Regions from separate parts of the Paenibacillus sp. J31P13 genome, predicted to be linked through region 2. Evidence: riboswitches for the same ligand, from Rfam matches in the RefSeq annotation. Region 2 holds a riboswitch; each other region holds the start of a gene.
The links. A riboswitch is a leader RNA that binds a small molecule or an ion and turns the genes downstream of it on or off. The one in region 2 is predicted to bind cyclic di-AMP.
Positions count from the first base shown of each region.

Region 1 (4,537 bases), on a different contig from region 2:
CTTGGTTCAGACTTCTGACGGATGAGGTATTCGATAAATACCATCTTCAGCCTGATGTCCGCATGGAGATTGACTCCTTTGAAGCGATATTGCGTTTGCTGCATACATGCAGAGCTGCTACTTTGCTGCCTCATTCCTATATGCGTCATCAACAGCTTGAGGATAATGAGCTAGTGGTCGTCCCTATTCGTGAGCTGGAGGATACAAAAAGAACGACATCGCTTATTCATGCAGATTCAACAGCGTTAAGCCCATCCGTTCGTTTATGGATCAATGAGCTTGCTGCAAGCTTCGTTACACAAAAGGACAAGCGCTATTAAAAGCACTTGTCCTACATTCTTACCATTATTAGATCTCTAAATCCACATCTCTTTATCTCTACCTATAAATAGCTGTCTCAAAGCTTTCAATTTGCTCATTTGTACCAATAATAACCATAATATCGCGAATATCAAGTAAATCCGTTGCGGTAGGCGCGATAATCATCCCTTCCGGCTTATTAATTGCGACGATGCTGCAGCCGAATTTTGCCCGCAGGTTAAGATCGCTCAGTGATTTGCCATTTAAGTTTGACGGAACAGCAAGCTCAGCGATCGTATAATCTTTTGACAGCTCAATATAATCAAGCAAATTAGGCGAAACAAGCTGATGAGCAACCCGAATGCCCATATCACGCTCCGGATACACAACACGATCAACGTCGAGCTTCTCAAGTACGCGTCCATGCAATTCACTCATTGCTTTGGCTACGACCTTCTTAACACCGAGATCCTTGAGCAAAATCGCAGTCAAAATACTAGCTTGTATATCGTCACCGATTGCAACAACGCCGCAATCAAAGTTGCGCACCCCTAAAGAACGCAATGTTTCTTCATCCGTACACTCAGCAGATACGGCATGCGTCAACACATTGCTCATATCTTGAACCGCTTCCTCATCCTTATCTATACCGAGCACCTCATGTCCAAGCTGAACCAACTCGCGTCCTAAGCTCGATCCAAATCTCCCAAGACCTATTATAACGAATTGACTTTTCTTAATTGCCACTAGCCTATTCTCCTATCCAATCGTAATTTTGCCTTCAGGATGCCGATACAATTCTTTGTCTGTACGTGGACCGAGCGCATATGCGAGCGTTAATGGTCCAAGCCGTCCGGCAAACATCGTAAGTGCAATGATTATCTTACTCACCTCGGAAAGCTCTGGCGTCAAGCCGAGAGTTAACCCTACTGTCGCAAAGGCTGAGGTAGCTTCAAATAAAATATACAAAAACTTTTGACCTTCAATCATGGATAAGAGCATCGTCACCACGATAACAAGTGCAAGTGAAAGCAACGTAATGGTAAGCGCCTTAAAAATCCGATCTTTTCCTAGTCTGTAACGGAACAAGACAATATCTTCACGGCCGCGAATCATCGCGATAACCGCCCCCATCAGCACAGCAAAGGTTGTTGTCTTGATTCCACCCCCAGTAGAACCGGGAGAAGCGCCTATAAACATTAATATAATGATAAAAAATTGAGTGGCTTGACGAAGTGCCGCTAAATCAAGTGAATTGTATCCTGCCGTCCTTGGCATAACGGATTGGAAAAAGGCTGATAGGATTTTACCGCCCCAATCGAGTGAGCCTAGCGTCAAACTATTGGAAAACTCGAATATAAAAATAACGATAGTACCTGCAGCAATTAGGGTACCCGACATCGTTAGTACAACCTTACTGTGTAAGGAAAGCTTGTGATTTTTGCGCCACTCCATCAGATCGGACATAACGACAAATCCGAGTCCTCCAAAAATAACGAGCAGCATGGCAGTGATGTTCACAATGGGATCAGATACATATGCGGTAAGACTCTGATAATGACCAAATATATCAAAGCCGGCGTTGTTAAAAGCAGATATCGAATGAAATGCACCATAATAAATGGCTTTCCCAAGAGGCATATCCGCTGCAAACCGAGATGCAAATAACGCAGCGCCGACGATTTCGATGGATAACGAATAAATAATGACTCGTTGTATTAATCGAACGATTCCTTCCATGCTGGATTGATTCATCGCTTCCTGCAGCAATAACCGCTCTCTAAGTGAAATCTTTTTACGAAGAACAAGAGCAACTAAGGTGGCCATCGTCATGAATCCTAACCCGCCGAGTTGAAATAGAACCATCAATATAACCTGACCAGCCGTGGAGAAATACGTTCCCGTATCCACAACTACGAGCCCTGTCACGCATGTAGCCGATGTGGCCGTGAACAGCGCATCAATAAATGGCAGCCTGGTGCCATTCGCTGAAGCGAAGGGCATGGATAATAAACAGGCTCCCAGTAAAATAATAAGTGCGAATCCACTAACAAGGATTCGTGGAGGTGACCACGTCAGCACCTTCAAGTTCATCTTCATAATCAGCCTTCTTTTTCCTATGTCATTTGAGTAATGCAGCTATTAGCAGGCACAAAAAAAAGCACTGGAAACTCAAGTGCTTGTGCGATGAGTCCTGATCCATTTCGCCTACGAGGTTAGCTGTCGGATTCGGGCCTGGTCAGGCTGCCCTATTCAGCGGTTAGTGTAACTTCCCGCCAAAATTCACCCCATGCCGCCGCATTGGATAGTTCGACTACCCATCACATTCATTTTTTTGCGTCAGCTTTATGGTTTCCCCGTTTTCCTTCGGAAATTCGGCTTTGCTATTCTATTAGTATGACGTTAACGATTATAATCCCTAATGTAGTTTAGTACAAAGCTTGCATTACCTATAAACAGGCGATATTAGACCAAATCAGGGCAATTCGCTACCGCAGCATGCAATAAGCTTGACGGATATCGTTATTTCTCATTTTTAAGAAAAGAAACTTACTATTCCATTGGATAAATCAGGGATTAATATGATAAGGTAAGCAAATAGGAATTCTATAATATAGACAATAGAGGTGAACCGATGATTGATTCAATTAGACCGAAGGAATGGAAAAGATTCATTTGGGCAGCGATCGCTTGCTTCTTTATTTATTCAGCTGTAGATATAATCCCCATGATTAATTCCATTTCATCTGGCGAATACAACACGAAAGTTCTTGAGAAATCAGCTGCTGAGCTGCAAGCCACTGAATTTGTCCAGAAGGAAACCGGACTTCGTGTAAAATCAGCTAAAGCTGTACACCAATCAGACAAGGTGATGAACGGTTATCTCTCTAAAGAAAAGCTAGCCCAAACCTACAGTGATCGATATGATGCCAGTTTCCCTACGGATACTTTCCAAGTGGATCTCAAATTTGAGTCGAGCGGAAGCGGTTATGTTTATGTACATATGCAAAGCGGTCAAATCGTGGCCTGGAATCTGCTTGTTGGCGGTGAACAGCTGTCAGAGGCTGAAGAAAAGGAGAAAATCAAAGCCTTTCTTACACAGAAGAAATTCAACCCGGCTGATATTAAGAATGCTAAATTATATGAAAATGGTACTTGGGGCGTACAGCCAGCCGGCTTTACAATCGACAAAGCTGCATTGACCGTCGATTTAAAAGCATCAAGCGTGGATGGTCATGCCCTTATTACCACTTACAAACCAGCCTTTGTTGCACCTTCTGATTACATCAAATATGTGAAGAGCCAGGACAAACTGGCAAGCTTTCTTACCAGCTTCGGCTATTTCTTCATGAGCTTCGTTTTGTTTATTTTAGCCATTATTTACGCCGTTCTTTATCGCAAATTTACATCGTTTAAATACGGCATTATTTTGACAATCGTATACTTCATTACTTATATCATTATGAATTTAAACGTCTTGGATGGCATAAGAGCTTCACTCGGGGAAAATAACATGGCCGATCAAACCGTAGCCATCACGGCCGTATTTACGGTACTGCTTACGTTCCCAATGGCAGCGTCCATCTACATCTCTCTAGTAGCCGGTGACGGGCTTTGGAAAGCACAGGGACGTGATCTATGGCCTCGCTTTGGTCAACCGGGTTATGGCAATCATGTATGGCGCGGCATGGGCTTAGGTTATTTGTTTGCTATCATCCTGTTCGCCATTCAGGCTGTTATCTTTATTGGACTGAAACTTTCAATCGGCACTTGGGATACATCCGATGTAACGCAGTCGCCATATAATATCTCCGTATTATGGCTCATGCCGGTACTCGCCTGGGCTGCTGCTATTTCTGAGGAAGCTGTGTTCCGCTTTTTTGGTATTGGTCTATTTCGCAAATGGTTTAAGAACACCTTTGCCGCAGCGATTCTTCCAACGTTGTTCTGGGCGCTCGGTCATGTCATGTATCCGTTCTATCCATCCACGACAAGGCTGATTGAGCTTATGATTATCGGACTCATATTCAGCTATATCTTTATCCGATATGGATTGATTACAGCGATGTTCACACATGCCATATTCGACAGTGTGGCGGTTGGTATCTCGTTATTCACGATTGGCAAAGCACCTAACATTATTTCAGCTATATTCTTCATCGTATTGCCTGTAATAATCGCTTTTGTGCTTAAGCATTTCAGCATCAAAAAAGAAAAGAAGCCGTCCATTAGGACG
Region 1 is NZ_JBWDNR010000006.1:201,298-205,834, reverse strand. It holds gene AC0YOD_RS20705 (LysR family transcriptional regulator) at 1-320, shown strand, start outside; gene AC0YOD_RS20700 (potassium channel family protein) at 379-1,041, opposite strand; gene AC0YOD_RS20695 (TrkH family potassium uptake protein) at 1,060-2,400, opposite strand; cyclic di-AMP (ydaO/yuaA leader) riboswitch at 2,491-2,691, opposite strand; gene AC0YOD_RS20690 (CPBP family intramembrane glutamic endopeptidase) at 2,936-4,537, shown strand, end outside; gene uvrC (excinuclease ABC subunit UvrC) at 4,530-4,537, opposite strand, start outside.
Region 1: another riboswitch for cyclic di-AMP. It lies ahead of AC0YOD_RS20695 (TrkH family potassium uptake protein); the one in region 2 lies ahead of AC0YOD_RS27850 (C40 family peptidase).

Region 2 (4,537 bases):
TAGCCATCCCATCTCGTTTATAATAAGTGGAGCTTTGCGTTTGGTTCATTAGTTATTACCTCCAATGCATCATTTGCTTTGCAATGAGCAAGATGAACGATGCAGGATAATTATATCAGATTGGCACAATGGGATGTTCGTGCATAAGGAGAAACAATCGCATGAAAAAGTTATTATGGCTGGGTTGTTTAAGCTATTTGTTGATTGGTATTGCCCATGTGGTGGGCGGCGCTATTTTAGAACAGTTAATGGCACACTATGATTTGGTCTACCAAGATGGCGGACAATGGATTATGAATCAATTTCTCGGATTTCTAGTTGGCGTGCTGTTAGCCCCGTCTATTACAGCAAGAATGGGCAAAAGAGGAGCGGTGCTTCTAGCGATTGGCGTATTGACTGTTGGTGAAGCGGCTTACAGCCTGCTACTCCCTTGGGGTTATATGCTTGCCATTGCACCGTTTGCAGGTCTTGGCTTTGGTATGACAGAAGCTATCGTAGGCGCGATGATTATCGATCTAGTTAAGAATGGAAAGGCTTCTGCAATGAGCCGTTTGGAAACCTTTTTTGGCGTCGGGGCACTGCTAATTCCTATAGCTGCAGCATATCTGATTCAAAAAAACGTGTGGCAGCTATCCTTTCCGATTCTGGCGGCTATATCCGGCATAACCTTTGTTCTTTGGCTGACGACCTCTTTTGGTGAATTGGATGATCAGCTCGTCGTTCAACCGCGCTCTAGCGACGGTTCTGAGGGCTCTAAGACGGCCAATCCATCAAAGGTAGGATCTGAAGGAATATCTGTCTTCTTTGGCTATCAGCGCAAGGTATTGCCGTTTCTATTGCTCTCGGCACTATTCTTTATGATCTATGTAGGGATGGAAATGAGCTTTTCTAACTATTTGCCATCCATTTTAATTGATCGTTCCGGGGTGGGAGAAGCGAGTGCGACAGCTGTGCTCAGCTTGTTCTGGGGAATGATGGTGTTTGGTCGGTTATTTGCAGGCGTGCTTGCTGAACGTATGGGCTATTCACGTTATTTGTTTGTTGCGACTGCAGGAGCTACGGTCGTCTTGATTCTTATGGCGCTAATGGGCGAGCTCAGCTGGATGCTTCTATTTGTAGCGCTAAGCGGATTATTTTTCTCAGGTATATTCGGTATCGCGCTCGTCTATGCTAATGGACTCATACCTGGCATGACTGAGCGGACAACGAGTTTACTCGTTGCTTGCGGTGGTCTGGGCGGAGCCATTTTCCCGCGTTTAACAGGCTGGTTCATGGATCAATATAGTATTGAAACCACGATATGGTTTATAAGTGCACTTGTGGTCCTTATGCTGCTGCTGCTCGGAACGATGCTCTTATTAGGAAGAAATCAAGTGAATCACAATTTGTTATCCAGTAAATAACATAGTAAGGAAAAACCTCCACATTCGTTGTTTCAAAACGGATGTGGAGGTTTATTTATTAGTATCTAGAAATATTTTTGCGGATGAGAAGAAACAACAAAGCCGCATATCATTCCTCTTTCCTCTTAAGGAGAGAAATAATTGCGGCATTGTTGGGTGAGCTTATCTTATAGCCTAGGGGGCTAGGATCGCTCTATTTTTCGTCAGCATAATTAGAGAATGATTCAGAGTCCATAACGCGACGCGCAGTCACGTAGCTGTCCTCATAATAAGAAGAGCTAAGTTTGTCTGTTACAACACCTCGGCTAGAGGATGAGTGTGCAAACTTACCATCTCCAATGTAAATGCCAACGTGGGATACGGAGCCGTTATTGCTGCCGACCGTGTCGAAGAACACGAGATCTCCCGGTTGTAGGTCAGCTTTAGCGACCTTCGTACCTGCTTTTGCTTGGGATGAGGAAGTGCGCGGTAGGTCAATGCCCATTTTCTCGAACACATAGCTCGTAAAACCGGAGCAATCAAAACCTTTCGCCGTCGTTCCACCGCTTTTGTACGGGCTACCAATAACATTATCGATATATCCGTTCATTTTTGAGGCTGCAAAAGCGCTTCCCGTTTGAAATGCAAGCAAAAGAACAAAACCAAAAATAACTGCTGAAAACTTTTTCAATTGTGAAGCTCCTTCCAATGCCGACGAGGTTAGCTGTGGGGTTCGGTTGAAGGCTCCCTATGATTCCTCAGGCGCTGCGAAAAATCAGCGTCGAAATCAATTCACCCAGAGTGGTTCCCCCGTTTCCCCGAAGGGAATTAGGCCGTTTTTTTATTGCTCTTAACAATTATTCTTTTTTTCTCATTAATTTCCTGCCTTTACTCGTTAATTCTAATAATTCTCATGTAACCTTCTGACGATAAGGCTCGTTTAAACATCTTTCTTGCCATTAAACAATGATTAAAAGTACTTTCTAACGATATGTCATGACTCATTTTCATTAATTATGTGGATTTCATGTAAAATATGCCGATTTGTCCTTGTGCGGCTAAGTCATTTGGACTAGCTTAGAGGCTAGCAAATCGTGATCGTTATTCGGTTTTTATCGAAAAATTAAAAATATCTCATTCAAAAAAAACCTTCCAACTAGTTGGAAGGTTTTGATGTATATAGACTTCCCTTTTGAATGTAAAAGGGATTGCTATTAAGATTTTGATTGCAAATATTCATACTGAGCGGCGATGGTCCACACCCTGACCAGAGTGCGAATGAGATAATAGCCCTGATGAAGAATAAGTGCGAACAAACCTGCCCAAAGCATGGATAGACTAGATACAAGGAGACCTAGCGCTGCACCGATAGCCCACATTACGAGCGATATCGCTGCATAGGAGAGAAAGTTTCTTAGAGCGCGCCATAGGTTGCTGAAGGCGCCTGTGCCGTTTGCTGCACCAAGCTGCATAGCAAGAAAGAGAAGATGAAGCACCGTTGCCCATAGCAGCCATACTGCCGCTCCTGGCAGCACCGTCTTGATCAGCTCCGGAGTTGATCCGCTCGATAGCATGGCGTTCAATGCTCGAGGCAGCAGCCACCAGGCAGGGGCGATTGCGAGAACGGACTCTACCCAGTAGAGCAGCATAACAGGCTTCCATGCTCTGCGGATACCTTCTAGGAAGCGGGTGTTGGACTGGCTTCTGAACTGATTGAGCGAGTAGAATAACCCAGCATTAAATAAGGGTGTGAGCAGCATTCTGATGGCTAACAAACCGCCTAGTGCCCATATATAGGGCATGATCAGATCTGTTTTAAACAGTTGGAACTGAGCCTCTGTCAGAAAGAGCTGACGAGCTCCTTCGGCAGGGTAGGAGCTCGGGTAGCGCCGCAGCAGGGGTGAGACGACCGAATCGATAAAGCGGTATAAGAAAAATCCCCAGAGCAGCTGATATAGAAAGAGTAGAATGACAAAGTGAAAGTGTTTGACCGCCAGCTGCCAGCCTTGCTTCATGTGTATCTTCATTTTTTTTCGCTCCTTGAACGCGATTACTTACCAGCCCAGTGCTCCGAGAAGCCCCTCAATAAACGTCACTGTGCCTAGGTTCCAACGTACACGTGTTTTTTCTGGCAGCTGTGCTTGCATATAATTGTTAATATGCTTGTTATCGAGAACATTGTTATGCTCGGGATCAATGATAGCCCATTGAAGCGGAGAGGTATGCAATTGATTGAATTGAATATTCGATTCTTCACCATTCCATCGCTTCGTTATCTTCGTACCGTCTGTAAACTGAAGAACGACAGGGATATCGCCGTTTGTTCCACCATGCCTGCTTAAGACAACAGTCGATTCATACATTTGTGAGCCATTTTCCATGACTGGCTTGACTTGAATGGACGCTATTGAATAATCGGCCATTTGCTTGTCATATACATAATTTCTGAAGTATTCCGTCCATTTTGTTTTGGTTACCTGCTCCACAACACGCTGGAAATCGGCTGTTGAGGGATGCTTAAATTTATATTTTTGAAAATAAGTCCGCAAAATCTTCTGCATCGTTCGTGATCCAACCTCATTCTCAATGCCAATGAGTACAAGCTTCGCTCGCATATATACATTTTCAGCATATTGCGTATGACTGCTGTAGCTCCATGAAAGCAGCTTAAGCGGCGCAGGATCAGTCATATAGCTGGCTTCGAGCGGTAGGTTTGCTTCTAGACCATAAGCGGTTTCCATCACTTTATCCTCGGCATAGGAAGTAAAGCCCTCATCCAGCCATGCTTCTTCGAATTCGTTAGAGGCAGCCATGCCGTACCAATATTGGTGACCAATTTCATGTACGACCGTTCTTTCTAGATCATACCCAGGGTTCTCGGATTCAGCTGAGAATGCCGTAACAAGCGTTGGATATTCCATCCCGCCTGCCCCTCCAGCACCCTTAGGCGGTACGACAATTGATAATGTACTGTATGGGTATTCGCCATACCATTTCGCATAGCTCGATAACGCAGATTTGGCTGCATGCATATAGCGGTCCTTAAGCTCGGCATGTGAAGGGTCTAAATAGAGCTTGATTCTTACGCCGGGAATGCCCGTATCGGAGTATGCAGTCTCTTCATAAACAAAATTAGGTGATGCCGACCAAGCAAA
Region 2 is NZ_JBWDNR010000017.1:32,849-37,385, forward strand. It holds gene AC0YOD_RS27840 (GNAT family N-acetyltransferase) at 1-49, opposite strand, end outside; gene AC0YOD_RS27845 (MFS transporter) at 162-1,403, shown strand; gene AC0YOD_RS27850 (C40 family peptidase) at 1,597-2,073, opposite strand; cyclic di-AMP (ydaO/yuaA leader) riboswitch at 2,077-2,227, opposite strand; gene AC0YOD_RS27855 (hypothetical protein) at 2,597-3,409, opposite strand; gene AC0YOD_RS27860 (M1 family metallopeptidase) at 3,437-4,537, opposite strand, start outside.

Region 3 (4,537 bases), on a different contig from region 2:
CTAATGGCGGGCTCGTCACCGTTCCCGATCCAAATCGTTCCGTCCTTTTGCAGTGCAGTGAAATAATCCTTATAGCTTCTATCGTCGATGTCAATAATACCCGTGAGTGGGAGTGACAAGATCGTTTGAGTTTTCGCGCCATACACCAAGGCAGGATTTCCTAATGCAAGTAAAGACACTAAGATGACCAGTAAAGAAATGGTCTTTTTCATTCTGAAGCACCTCATTTAACAGATATTGGATTACTTTATGTATAGACGTTACCCCTGTTAAAAGGTTGCTGAATCAGAACTTTCTTAGATTTAGAAAGAATAATAGGATTGTGAGTAATCCATAAGAATAGAGCTGGCAAAGAGCATTTCATTTCTTTCTTGATGATTCGTGTAGTCCTGCAGTCTTTGGTTTAAATCTAATAATGTACAGAGCGCAAGCTCTCTCCTTGTATGTCCCCACGCTTCATCACTTTCTTCTACATAATGTATAGCCTCTTCCAAAGTAAGACCTTTTAGATGTAAAAACACGGATGCCCAGCTAATCATGTCAAAATGGCATGGCAAGCTTGGTAACGAGTACTCTCCCCATCCATGTACGCCATCACTTGAAATTTTAAGCAGACCGCAATAGCAATGATCGCTATCCGAAGGGAGAGCGATTTGATGATCGTCATATCGAATGATCTCCATAGATCCAATCCGATGGGTCAATCTATCGTTGTTGGATTTGGTTACAGCGGGATAGCTCATAGCGATCACACACTCCTTGTTTATGGTTAATAATAATGAGGCCATAAAAGCAGCTTAGCTGTCGCAAGCAATCATACGTCCTTGCCTTATAGAAGTAAAACGTAGTTTAAGTGATGATTCGATCATATTTAGCCAAATTCGGTCATTGTAAACGGATACAACCCTGCAAAGCTTAAGCAATCCATGATTATAATTCCGAATGCTTTCATTTGCTTTTTGTTTTAGAAATAGTGAGAAAACGAGAGTATGATGGAGTAAATAGAAGAATGATATGGGTTTGGAGATGCAGAGTGTCAAACGGCGTGTAATTTGAGGCGGCGTCCTTCTTTACAAAATATTTCGATCGGCATATGATACGACTCAGATCATTCATTGCTTACAATGATTGTTAATTCATATCGCTTAATTTCCGCAAGGAAAGCGGGGGAACCAAACGATGATAAGTTTTCGATGTGAGAGTCGAATACAAGTCATTTGGGGTGAATCGTGAAGGAGAAATCCATGGTTATTTTCCTTCATGTAGGGCGACTCTCACCGTCCGAATCCGGCAGCTAACCTCGTAAGCGTCGCAGATGAGAGGATGATGAAGCTTGTGATCAATTGACCACAGGGGACACGGCCTCTGTGTTTTATGTCCTAAAATCATGTTATGGCGAATAGCCGCTGAATCACATGAGAGGATCTAGAAATAGAATCCTTTCAGTGAACGGGGGAACCAAACGAATTGATGACCAATGTGTTTTCAGTTCAGGGGTGAATCTTTACGGAAGTTGTAGATTTCCGTCAAGTAGGGCGACTCTTACGCCCGAATCCGTCAGCTAACCTCGTAAGCGTCTCAAGAGAGGCAACAATTCCGTGATTAGCTGTGGGTTTATTTACCCGCGTCTAAGAAGCTGAAGGAGAGCTTTCTCTTCCTACAGCTTCTTTTTTGTTGCCTGAAACGATATGGAGGAGTGCGGTCATGGTATCCCATGATGAATTTATTTTAGTATCAGCGCCAAATAAAGCTGGAGAGCAATTTATCAAAACACTTAAGATGAAGGGCTTGCCATTTGCAGCCCTTACAAATAATGAAACGGAAAAATCGCGGCTAAAGGACCTTGGGGTAGAACATGTTGTACCGCTGGATACTGCCGATCGCAGCAATTGGCATCTTCCTAAAATGCCGGTTGGAAAAGTCTTTATATTTGAAGTCAGTTTGCCGCTTTGCTGCAGATACATTCAAATATGTCGGTCTTGGACGGGAAAGCCCATTTACGTCATTACAGGCAGCATGAATTCCAGGCTCATCTATAAAGGATTAGGAGCCAGTTATGTCATTCATTCCAATAGCAGCGATGTTTCCTATCTGCTTCATGACAAGGAATAAAATCCGCTGAGGAGAAGGTCGAGGAGGAATAAATATGATGGATCTGTTTATGATTTGGGCATTGGCAGGAGCCTTTCTATTATTTTACGGTTTTCTGACTTGGTGCGGACGTGTCGTAGGTGACACAGGAGGAGAAAGCCAATGATTATCGTAATCGGGTTTACATGTCTTATCTTTTTGTATCTGGTCTACGCGCTCATTAATCCAGAGAAATTTTAATGAAGAGTTACCCAAATAGATAAAAATGATTTCGATGTCGGTTTTCCATTGGAAACCCTAGGGAGGAAATAAAATGGCAATTTTTCAAATGGCAGCGGTCATTCTGATCTTATGTTTGATCGTTAAGCCCTTGGGAACCTATATTTATCATATTTTTTCGAATGAGGCCAATTGGACGGACAAAATTTTTGGACCTATAGAGAAAGCATTTTACTTTTTGACCGGCTTAAAGAACCGTCCAGAAATGAACTGGAAAAAGTATACGCTTAGCTTAATATTGACCAACATCGTTCTGGTTGCCGTTAGTTATCTCATTTTAAGAAGCCAGAAGGTATTGCCGATCAACCCAAATGGAATCGACAATATGGAGTCCACGCTTTCTTTTAATACGGTGATCAGCTTTATGACGAATACGAATTTACAGCATTATAGCGGTGAAACAGGTTTGTCTTATTTTGCGCAGATGGCCGTTATTATGATGATGATGTTCACATCAGCTGCGACCGGCATTGTTGTCGCTATCGCATTCATACGAGGTTTGACTAGCAAAGGCAAGACGCTTGGCAACTTTTTCAGTGATTTCGTTAAAGCACACACTCGTTTGCTCATTCCTTTAGCTATCATCGTTACCTTATTATTGGTTGGTTTAAAAGTACCGCAAACGCTGGATTCAACGATTCAGGCTACGACGCTTGAAGGAGAGACGCAGCAAATTGCGATTGGTCCCGTTGCTTCACTTGTATCGATAAAACATTTGGGAACGAACGGTGGGGGATTTTTCGGCGTTAACTCCGCGCATCCTTTTGAAAATCCGTCTCCGCTGACGAATGTCATTGAAATATTATCGATGTGGTGTATTCCAGCCGCTCTGACCTATACGTTCGGTAGATTCGCCAAAAACCGTAAACAAGGCTGGGTTATTTTCAGCACGATGATGATCTTGTTTATCGCCTTTCTATCCATTATATACACCTCGGAAATGAGAGGTAATCCAGCCATGAATGCGCTTGGCATGGATGCTTCGCAGGGCAGTATGGAAGGGAAGGAAGTTCGGTTTGGGATAGCGCAATCCAGCTTGTTTACAACCGTAACGACTTCAGCCACTACAGGATCGGTTAACAACATGCATGATACATTGACGCCGCTTGGCGGACTTGTACCGTTAGCATTGATGATGCTGAACGTCGTATTCGGCGGTGATGGGGTCGGGCTCGTCAATATGCTCATGTACGCGATACTCGGCGTATTCCTATGCGGCTTGATGGTCGGTCGTACGCCTGAATTTTTGGGGAAAAAGATTGAGGCGCGCGAAATGAAGCTCATTGCCATCGCCATCTTGGCGCATCCGCTTATTATCTTAGTGCCAACAGCCATCGCATTCCTCACAGACCTCGGAAGTGGAGCCATTACGAATAGCGGATTCCATGGTATCTCGCAGGTGCTGTATGAATACACATCTTCGGCTGCAAACAATGGTTCCGGATTTGAAGGCTTGGCCGATAATACGTCATTCTGGAATGTTACGACAGGCTTAGTCATGCTGTTCGGCCGATATATTTCCATCATTGCTCTGCTTGGTGTTGCGGGCTCGTTAGTGTCAAAGCAGTGGGTGCCAGAAACGATAGGTACATTCCGTACAGACAATAAATTATTTGTGGGCATTTTGCTTGGGACCGTATTGATTATTGGGGCACTGACCTTCTTACCGGCAGTTGTGCTTGGTCCAATCGCAGAACACTTGACACTCCTTAAATAGAAGAGGTGAGGAAATGAATACAAACCGAAAAAGCATGATATCTTCGGATCTTATTAAAAAAGCGATTAAAGATAGCTTCATTAAACTAAATCCGGCAACGATGATGAAAAACCCGGTCATGTTCGTCGTAGAGGTAGGAACAGTCGTTGTATTGTTGATGACGCTGATGCCAGGATATTTTGGCACAGAAGGGCGTACTGGTTTTAATATTACCGTATTTCTTATCCTTCTCTTCACTGTATTATTTGCAAACTTTGCTGAAGCATTGGCTGAAGGCAGAGGGAAAGCCCAAGCTGACACACTGAAAAATTCGAAAAGAGAAGTGACAGCGAATAAGCGGGTTGGAAATGCAATAAAAGTGGTATCTTCCGCGGAGCTGCGCAAGGGCGATATCGTCGTTGTCTCACAAGGAGAGATGATCCCCGGTGATGGTGAAGTCATAGAAGGATT
Region 3 is NZ_JBWDNR010000004.1:359,923-364,459, reverse strand. It holds gene AC0YOD_RS15940 (stalk domain-containing protein) at 1-212, opposite strand, end outside; gene AC0YOD_RS15935 (hypothetical protein) at 303-743, opposite strand; cyclic di-AMP (ydaO/yuaA leader) riboswitch at 1,133-1,324, shown strand; cyclic di-AMP (ydaO/yuaA leader) riboswitch at 1,424-1,592, shown strand; gene AC0YOD_RS15930 (hypothetical protein) at 1,705-2,112, shown strand; gene kdpF (K(+)-transporting ATPase subunit F) at 2,254-2,331, shown strand; gene kdpA (potassium-transporting ATPase subunit KdpA) at 2,405-4,087, shown strand; gene kdpB (potassium-transporting ATPase subunit KdpB) at 4,101-4,537, shown strand, end outside.
Region 3: another riboswitch for cyclic di-AMP. It lies ahead of AC0YOD_RS15930 (hypothetical protein); the one in region 2 lies ahead of AC0YOD_RS27850 (C40 family peptidase).

Region 4 (4,537 bases), on a different contig from region 2:
CAAATATACCGATAACGGTCCTAACGAATGATTTGCTAATTATTCGAGAGCTAACTGCGAAAGATCAAGTCAGACTTGTCGTGCCTGGAGGGTATCGCCATAATAATTTGCTTATCGGCGCCGAATCACAGGAGTGGATCAAACGTCTGAATGTTCACAAGTTGTTTCTATCTACGACGGGTATCCATTTGGAGTACGGTCTTACTATATTTACGGAAGAATTGACGAAGGTCAAACGGCTCTATATGGAAAATGCGAAAACGATTTATTGTCTTGCGGATCATAATAAATTCGACAAAGGCGCATTGATTACATTTGCGGGCTTGAATGAGATCCAATACATCATCACGGATGATGGCATTGAACCTGAGGTAGCAGCAAAGTATGAGGCAAACGGTCCTGTAATACTGAAAGCTGAGCTTCCGAATGGCTCAAATCGCAATAAAGGAAAGGTGTGAAAACATGAGTTTGTTCGATTTGACAGGGAAAATAGCTATCGTTACAGGCGCTGGGCGAGGTCTTGGAGCAGCTATTGCAATAGGGCTGGCACAAGCAGGCGCTGATGTAGCACTTGTTACAAATAGTACGCCTGCTGATAAAACGGCGGATCAGGTTCGTGCGTTTGGACGGAGAGCCATAACCATTCAGGCGGATATTTCCGATCGTACGAAGCTTTCATCCATCATTGACCGTACAGTTAATGAACTGGGACGAATTGATATCTTAGTAAATAATGCCGGAATTATTCGTCGCACACCTGCTGCTGAACATAGTTACGAGGATTGGCAGGATGTACTTGATGTCAATTTGAATTCTGTGTTCGTACTTTGTCAGCTTGCAGGCAAGCACATGATTCAGCAGGGCTCAGGAAAAATCATTAATGTGGCGTCCATGCTTACCTTCCAAGGCGGCATTAACGTACCTGGTTACACTTCAAGCAAGCATGCGGTTGCTGGACTAACAAAGGCGCTTGCGAGTGAGTGGGCGAGCAAAGGTCTGCAAGTGAACGCGATAGCGCCTGGCTATATGAGCACGGATAATACGGAAGCGCTTCGTGAGGATCCGGTTCGCAGCGCACAGATATTGCAGCGGATTCCAGCCGGACGCTGGGGAACGTCTGAGGACTTAATTGGTCCGGCAGTATTTTTGGCCTCTGCGGCTTCTGATTATATGAATGGTCATATTATGGCTGTTGACGGCGGCTGGCTAGTTAAGTAATGGGCATATTCAATTTTATTTAATAGGATAGGACTGTCTTGTTGCAGCTTTGGCTGCAGGAGGATAGTCCTTTCTTGTGTTCATAATCTGGAGATCAAATTAAAAAAGCCCTCCGGCATACTGAGGTTCAGGGGAACCAAAGAAACCGGAGCGGCTTTTTTGCTCGCGAAAATGTCTTAGAATAAAGAAATATAATTCACCGAGCGTTGTCGCAATACGAATTCTTCTGCATCGCGTTCAATAGGTATTTGTTCTTCTGGTCTTGTCGTTACTTGAGTGACGGCAGTAACAAACAATTCGAAAATACGTCCGTCTTGATCGGACTTGTCATACTGGAAATTTTGAAGCGGCGGAAGGGATACGTTACCAATAAATGAGATAAGGAGATCGCTGTAGCGATCTAAGTCAATGCTTTCCTCGGTATCTGCTACAAAAAGCTCGCTCCAACCATAGCCTTGATTGCTTGTTAATCGAAGACATACGCGAAAGCCTGCGGCATCAACTGCGATAGCGGGGATTACGAATAATTCAATTCTTGAGACGGATAAGGAAGGGGACTGATCGATGAAAAACGGTACATGGTTTTCAGATTGACAAAACATAAATAAACCTCTCCTTACTTCGCTTACGAGGTTAGCTGTCGGATTCGGGTTAGAGAGTATGCCCTACCAGGGTTACAAATTCCTGGATTCACCCCTTGCGAGCCGTGAATATCACGATCGCGTTGGATCCCCCGCTTTTTCATTTGAAAAATTCAGCGTGAATGTGGTTTGCCTTTAATTTTAAACGTATACGGTTTATTTGTAAACCCTACGATTAAATAAATGCATATAAATGTAAAAAGAAAAAAGCCCTAAACTGAGGAAGCTAGGGCTTTTTTACATCATTGAATAGCTGCTCAGTGGCTGGTCCAGGGGCGATCCAATCTTGCGACCATACTTGTATTTCCCGAATAATCGGCTCAAGTGCACGTCCTTTCGCCGTTAAAGAGTATTCTATACGTACAGGTATTTCGGGATAGACGTGTCGATCGACAATACCTTCACTCTCCAGATCTTTAAAACGTTCAGACAGCAGTCTGCCACTGATAGGCAATGCAGATTGAACAGCACAGAAGCGCTGAGGTCCAGACAATAATTGAAATATGATTAGGCCGGTCCAGCGTTTGCTAATGATATCCATTCCTTTTTGGAAACGGGGACAAAGGGCTGGTTGATCCATGCTTATCACCTCTCTTGATTTGAAATTAAGTATAACTCCAATAACTAATACATACAAGCAAACATGGATAATGTTAATTACTTGACTAACATTAGTTATGAAATTATAATTAGTTACAAATAGTAAGTGAAATAAGAGGAGCGATACTTATGAAACCTTTATTTCTAGCACATGGATCACCAATGCTCGCAGTCGAGCAAAATGAATATAGTCAGTTTCTTCAAAGAACAGGAGCAAGCTTAAAGCCCGAAGCGATTGTTATTTTTACTGCGCATTGGGAAACCGAGGCTGTTACGATCTCATCGAAGGATGATGAGTATGAAACCATATATGATTTTTACGGCTTTCCAGATGAGCTGTACCAAGTGAAATATCCAGCTAAAGGATCAACGAAGCTAGCAGCTGTTGTTGGTCAATTGCTTACAGCGAAAGGCATTGCGATCGCATATAATGAGGATCGGGGACTTGACCATGGCTCATGGACGCTCTTGAAGCATATGTTTCCAAAGGCTGACGTGCCTGTCGTTCAAATATCGGTCAATCCTTTCCGTTCCCCAGAGGATCAGTATGCGATCGGAGAGGCGCTTCAAAGCTTGACCGCTCAAAATATTCTGATTATCGGCAGCGGCGTAACCGTTCATAATTTGCGTGAAGTGAAGTGGGGTCAGAAAGAGCCTGAGAGCTGGGCTGTTGCGTTCGATGAGTGGCTCATTGATAAAATGAACAGCAAGGATATTCATTCCTTGTTACAATATGAAGGGCTGGCACCTCATGCCCGAAGAGCTGTACCGCGTACGGAGCACTTTGTTCCCCTATTTATTGCAATGGGCAGCGGGAACAGCGATTCTGCGCCAAAGGTCATTTATCGCAGTTATGAGTTTGGCACTTTGAGTTACTTGTCATTCGAATTTTGATATCCTATATATAAGAAGGTGAAGCAGCATGATGAAGCCCAATATTGCGGCCATTATTAAAGATAAGCTTAAATATACACAAAACGGCAATAAAGATATTTATGTGATTGGCCCTGTTAAGCTGCCGGTTGAGCTGGATGGAGAAACGAAAATATTCCATTGGTACAGCTGGCTTCAGAAGGAATCAGGCGAGAAGCAATCCGCAGAGCAGCTAGTTGAGGAGCTGAATGAGTTCCACTATGCTGATCTTCAACAATCCAGTGTTCTCGTGTATGGTGATTTCGAAAATAACGAGGATGCGCTTATTCGGATGCACAGCATCTGCCATACGGGCGATATATTTGGAAGCGCAAGATGTGATTGCGGCTTTCAATTGAAGCAATCCATGCGTTTAATTAGCGAGCATGGCACTGGCGCTCTATTTTATTTGGCAAATCATGAGGGTCGCGGAATTGGCTTGTTCAGCAAAGCAATTGCTTATTTGCTGCAAGAGGATGGTCTTGATACGGTTGATGCGAATACAGAGCTTGGTTTTGCGGATGATTCACGTGATTACGGCGATGCAATTGCGGTGTTGAAGCTGCTGCGTGCTTTGCCGGTGTCGATCATTACAAATAATCCACGTAAGGTAGATGCGCTTCGCAAATCTGGCTTAAGTGTTGCAGGCAGAGTGCCGCTTTGGGGAAATACCTCTGTTTATAATGAGAAATATATTGGTACGAAGAGAAATCGCTCGGGTCATTTTAAACAAGAATCCGATATGCAGGTAAGTATAAAATAAGGTAAGTAAAGCAAAAATAGAGATGATGGACGGCATAAGCTTAACCGAGCAGGGCGATTGCGGATTAATCGAATATAGCAAGCCTAAAAAGCTTGTAAACGCGCACCAATATTGGAAAAAATAAATATAGATGACATTAGAAAGTGTAATGTTGTTTCTGGTCTATGGCTATGATGGATTAACCCGTCATAGCTGCTTTTGCTTATGAAACCATGAAAAAAAAGCTGGATGGATATCGCTCACAAATGTGACAAAAAGGCTTGTGAAATAGCCAATATACGACAAAATTATTTTGCGTTCCTCCTCCTTTTCAAGTATGATGAGAAAAACTGAACTCATGTTCAAATTAAAGGAGTAACAACGCATGCATTCAAAAACAAGTCATTGTAAAATTGTTGATTGC
Region 4 is NZ_JBWDNR010000005.1:184,428-188,964, forward strand. It holds gene AC0YOD_RS18100 (DeoR/GlpR family DNA-binding transcription regulator) at 1-458, shown strand, start outside; gene kduD (2-dehydro-3-deoxy-D-gluconate 5-dehydrogenase KduD) at 463-1,218, shown strand; gene AC0YOD_RS18110 (hypothetical protein) at 1,395-1,820, opposite strand; cyclic di-AMP (ydaO/yuaA leader) riboswitch at 1,826-1,988, opposite strand; gene AC0YOD_RS18115 (winged helix-turn-helix transcriptional regulator) at 2,086-2,439, opposite strand; gene AC0YOD_RS18120 (DODA-type extradiol aromatic ring-opening family dioxygenase) at 2,589-3,353, shown strand; gene AC0YOD_RS18125 (GTP cyclohydrolase II) at 3,382-4,134, shown strand; gene AC0YOD_RS18130 (aldolase catalytic domain-containing protein) at 4,499-4,537, shown strand, end outside.
Region 4: another riboswitch for cyclic di-AMP. It lies ahead of AC0YOD_RS18110 (hypothetical protein); the one in region 2 lies ahead of AC0YOD_RS27850 (C40 family peptidase).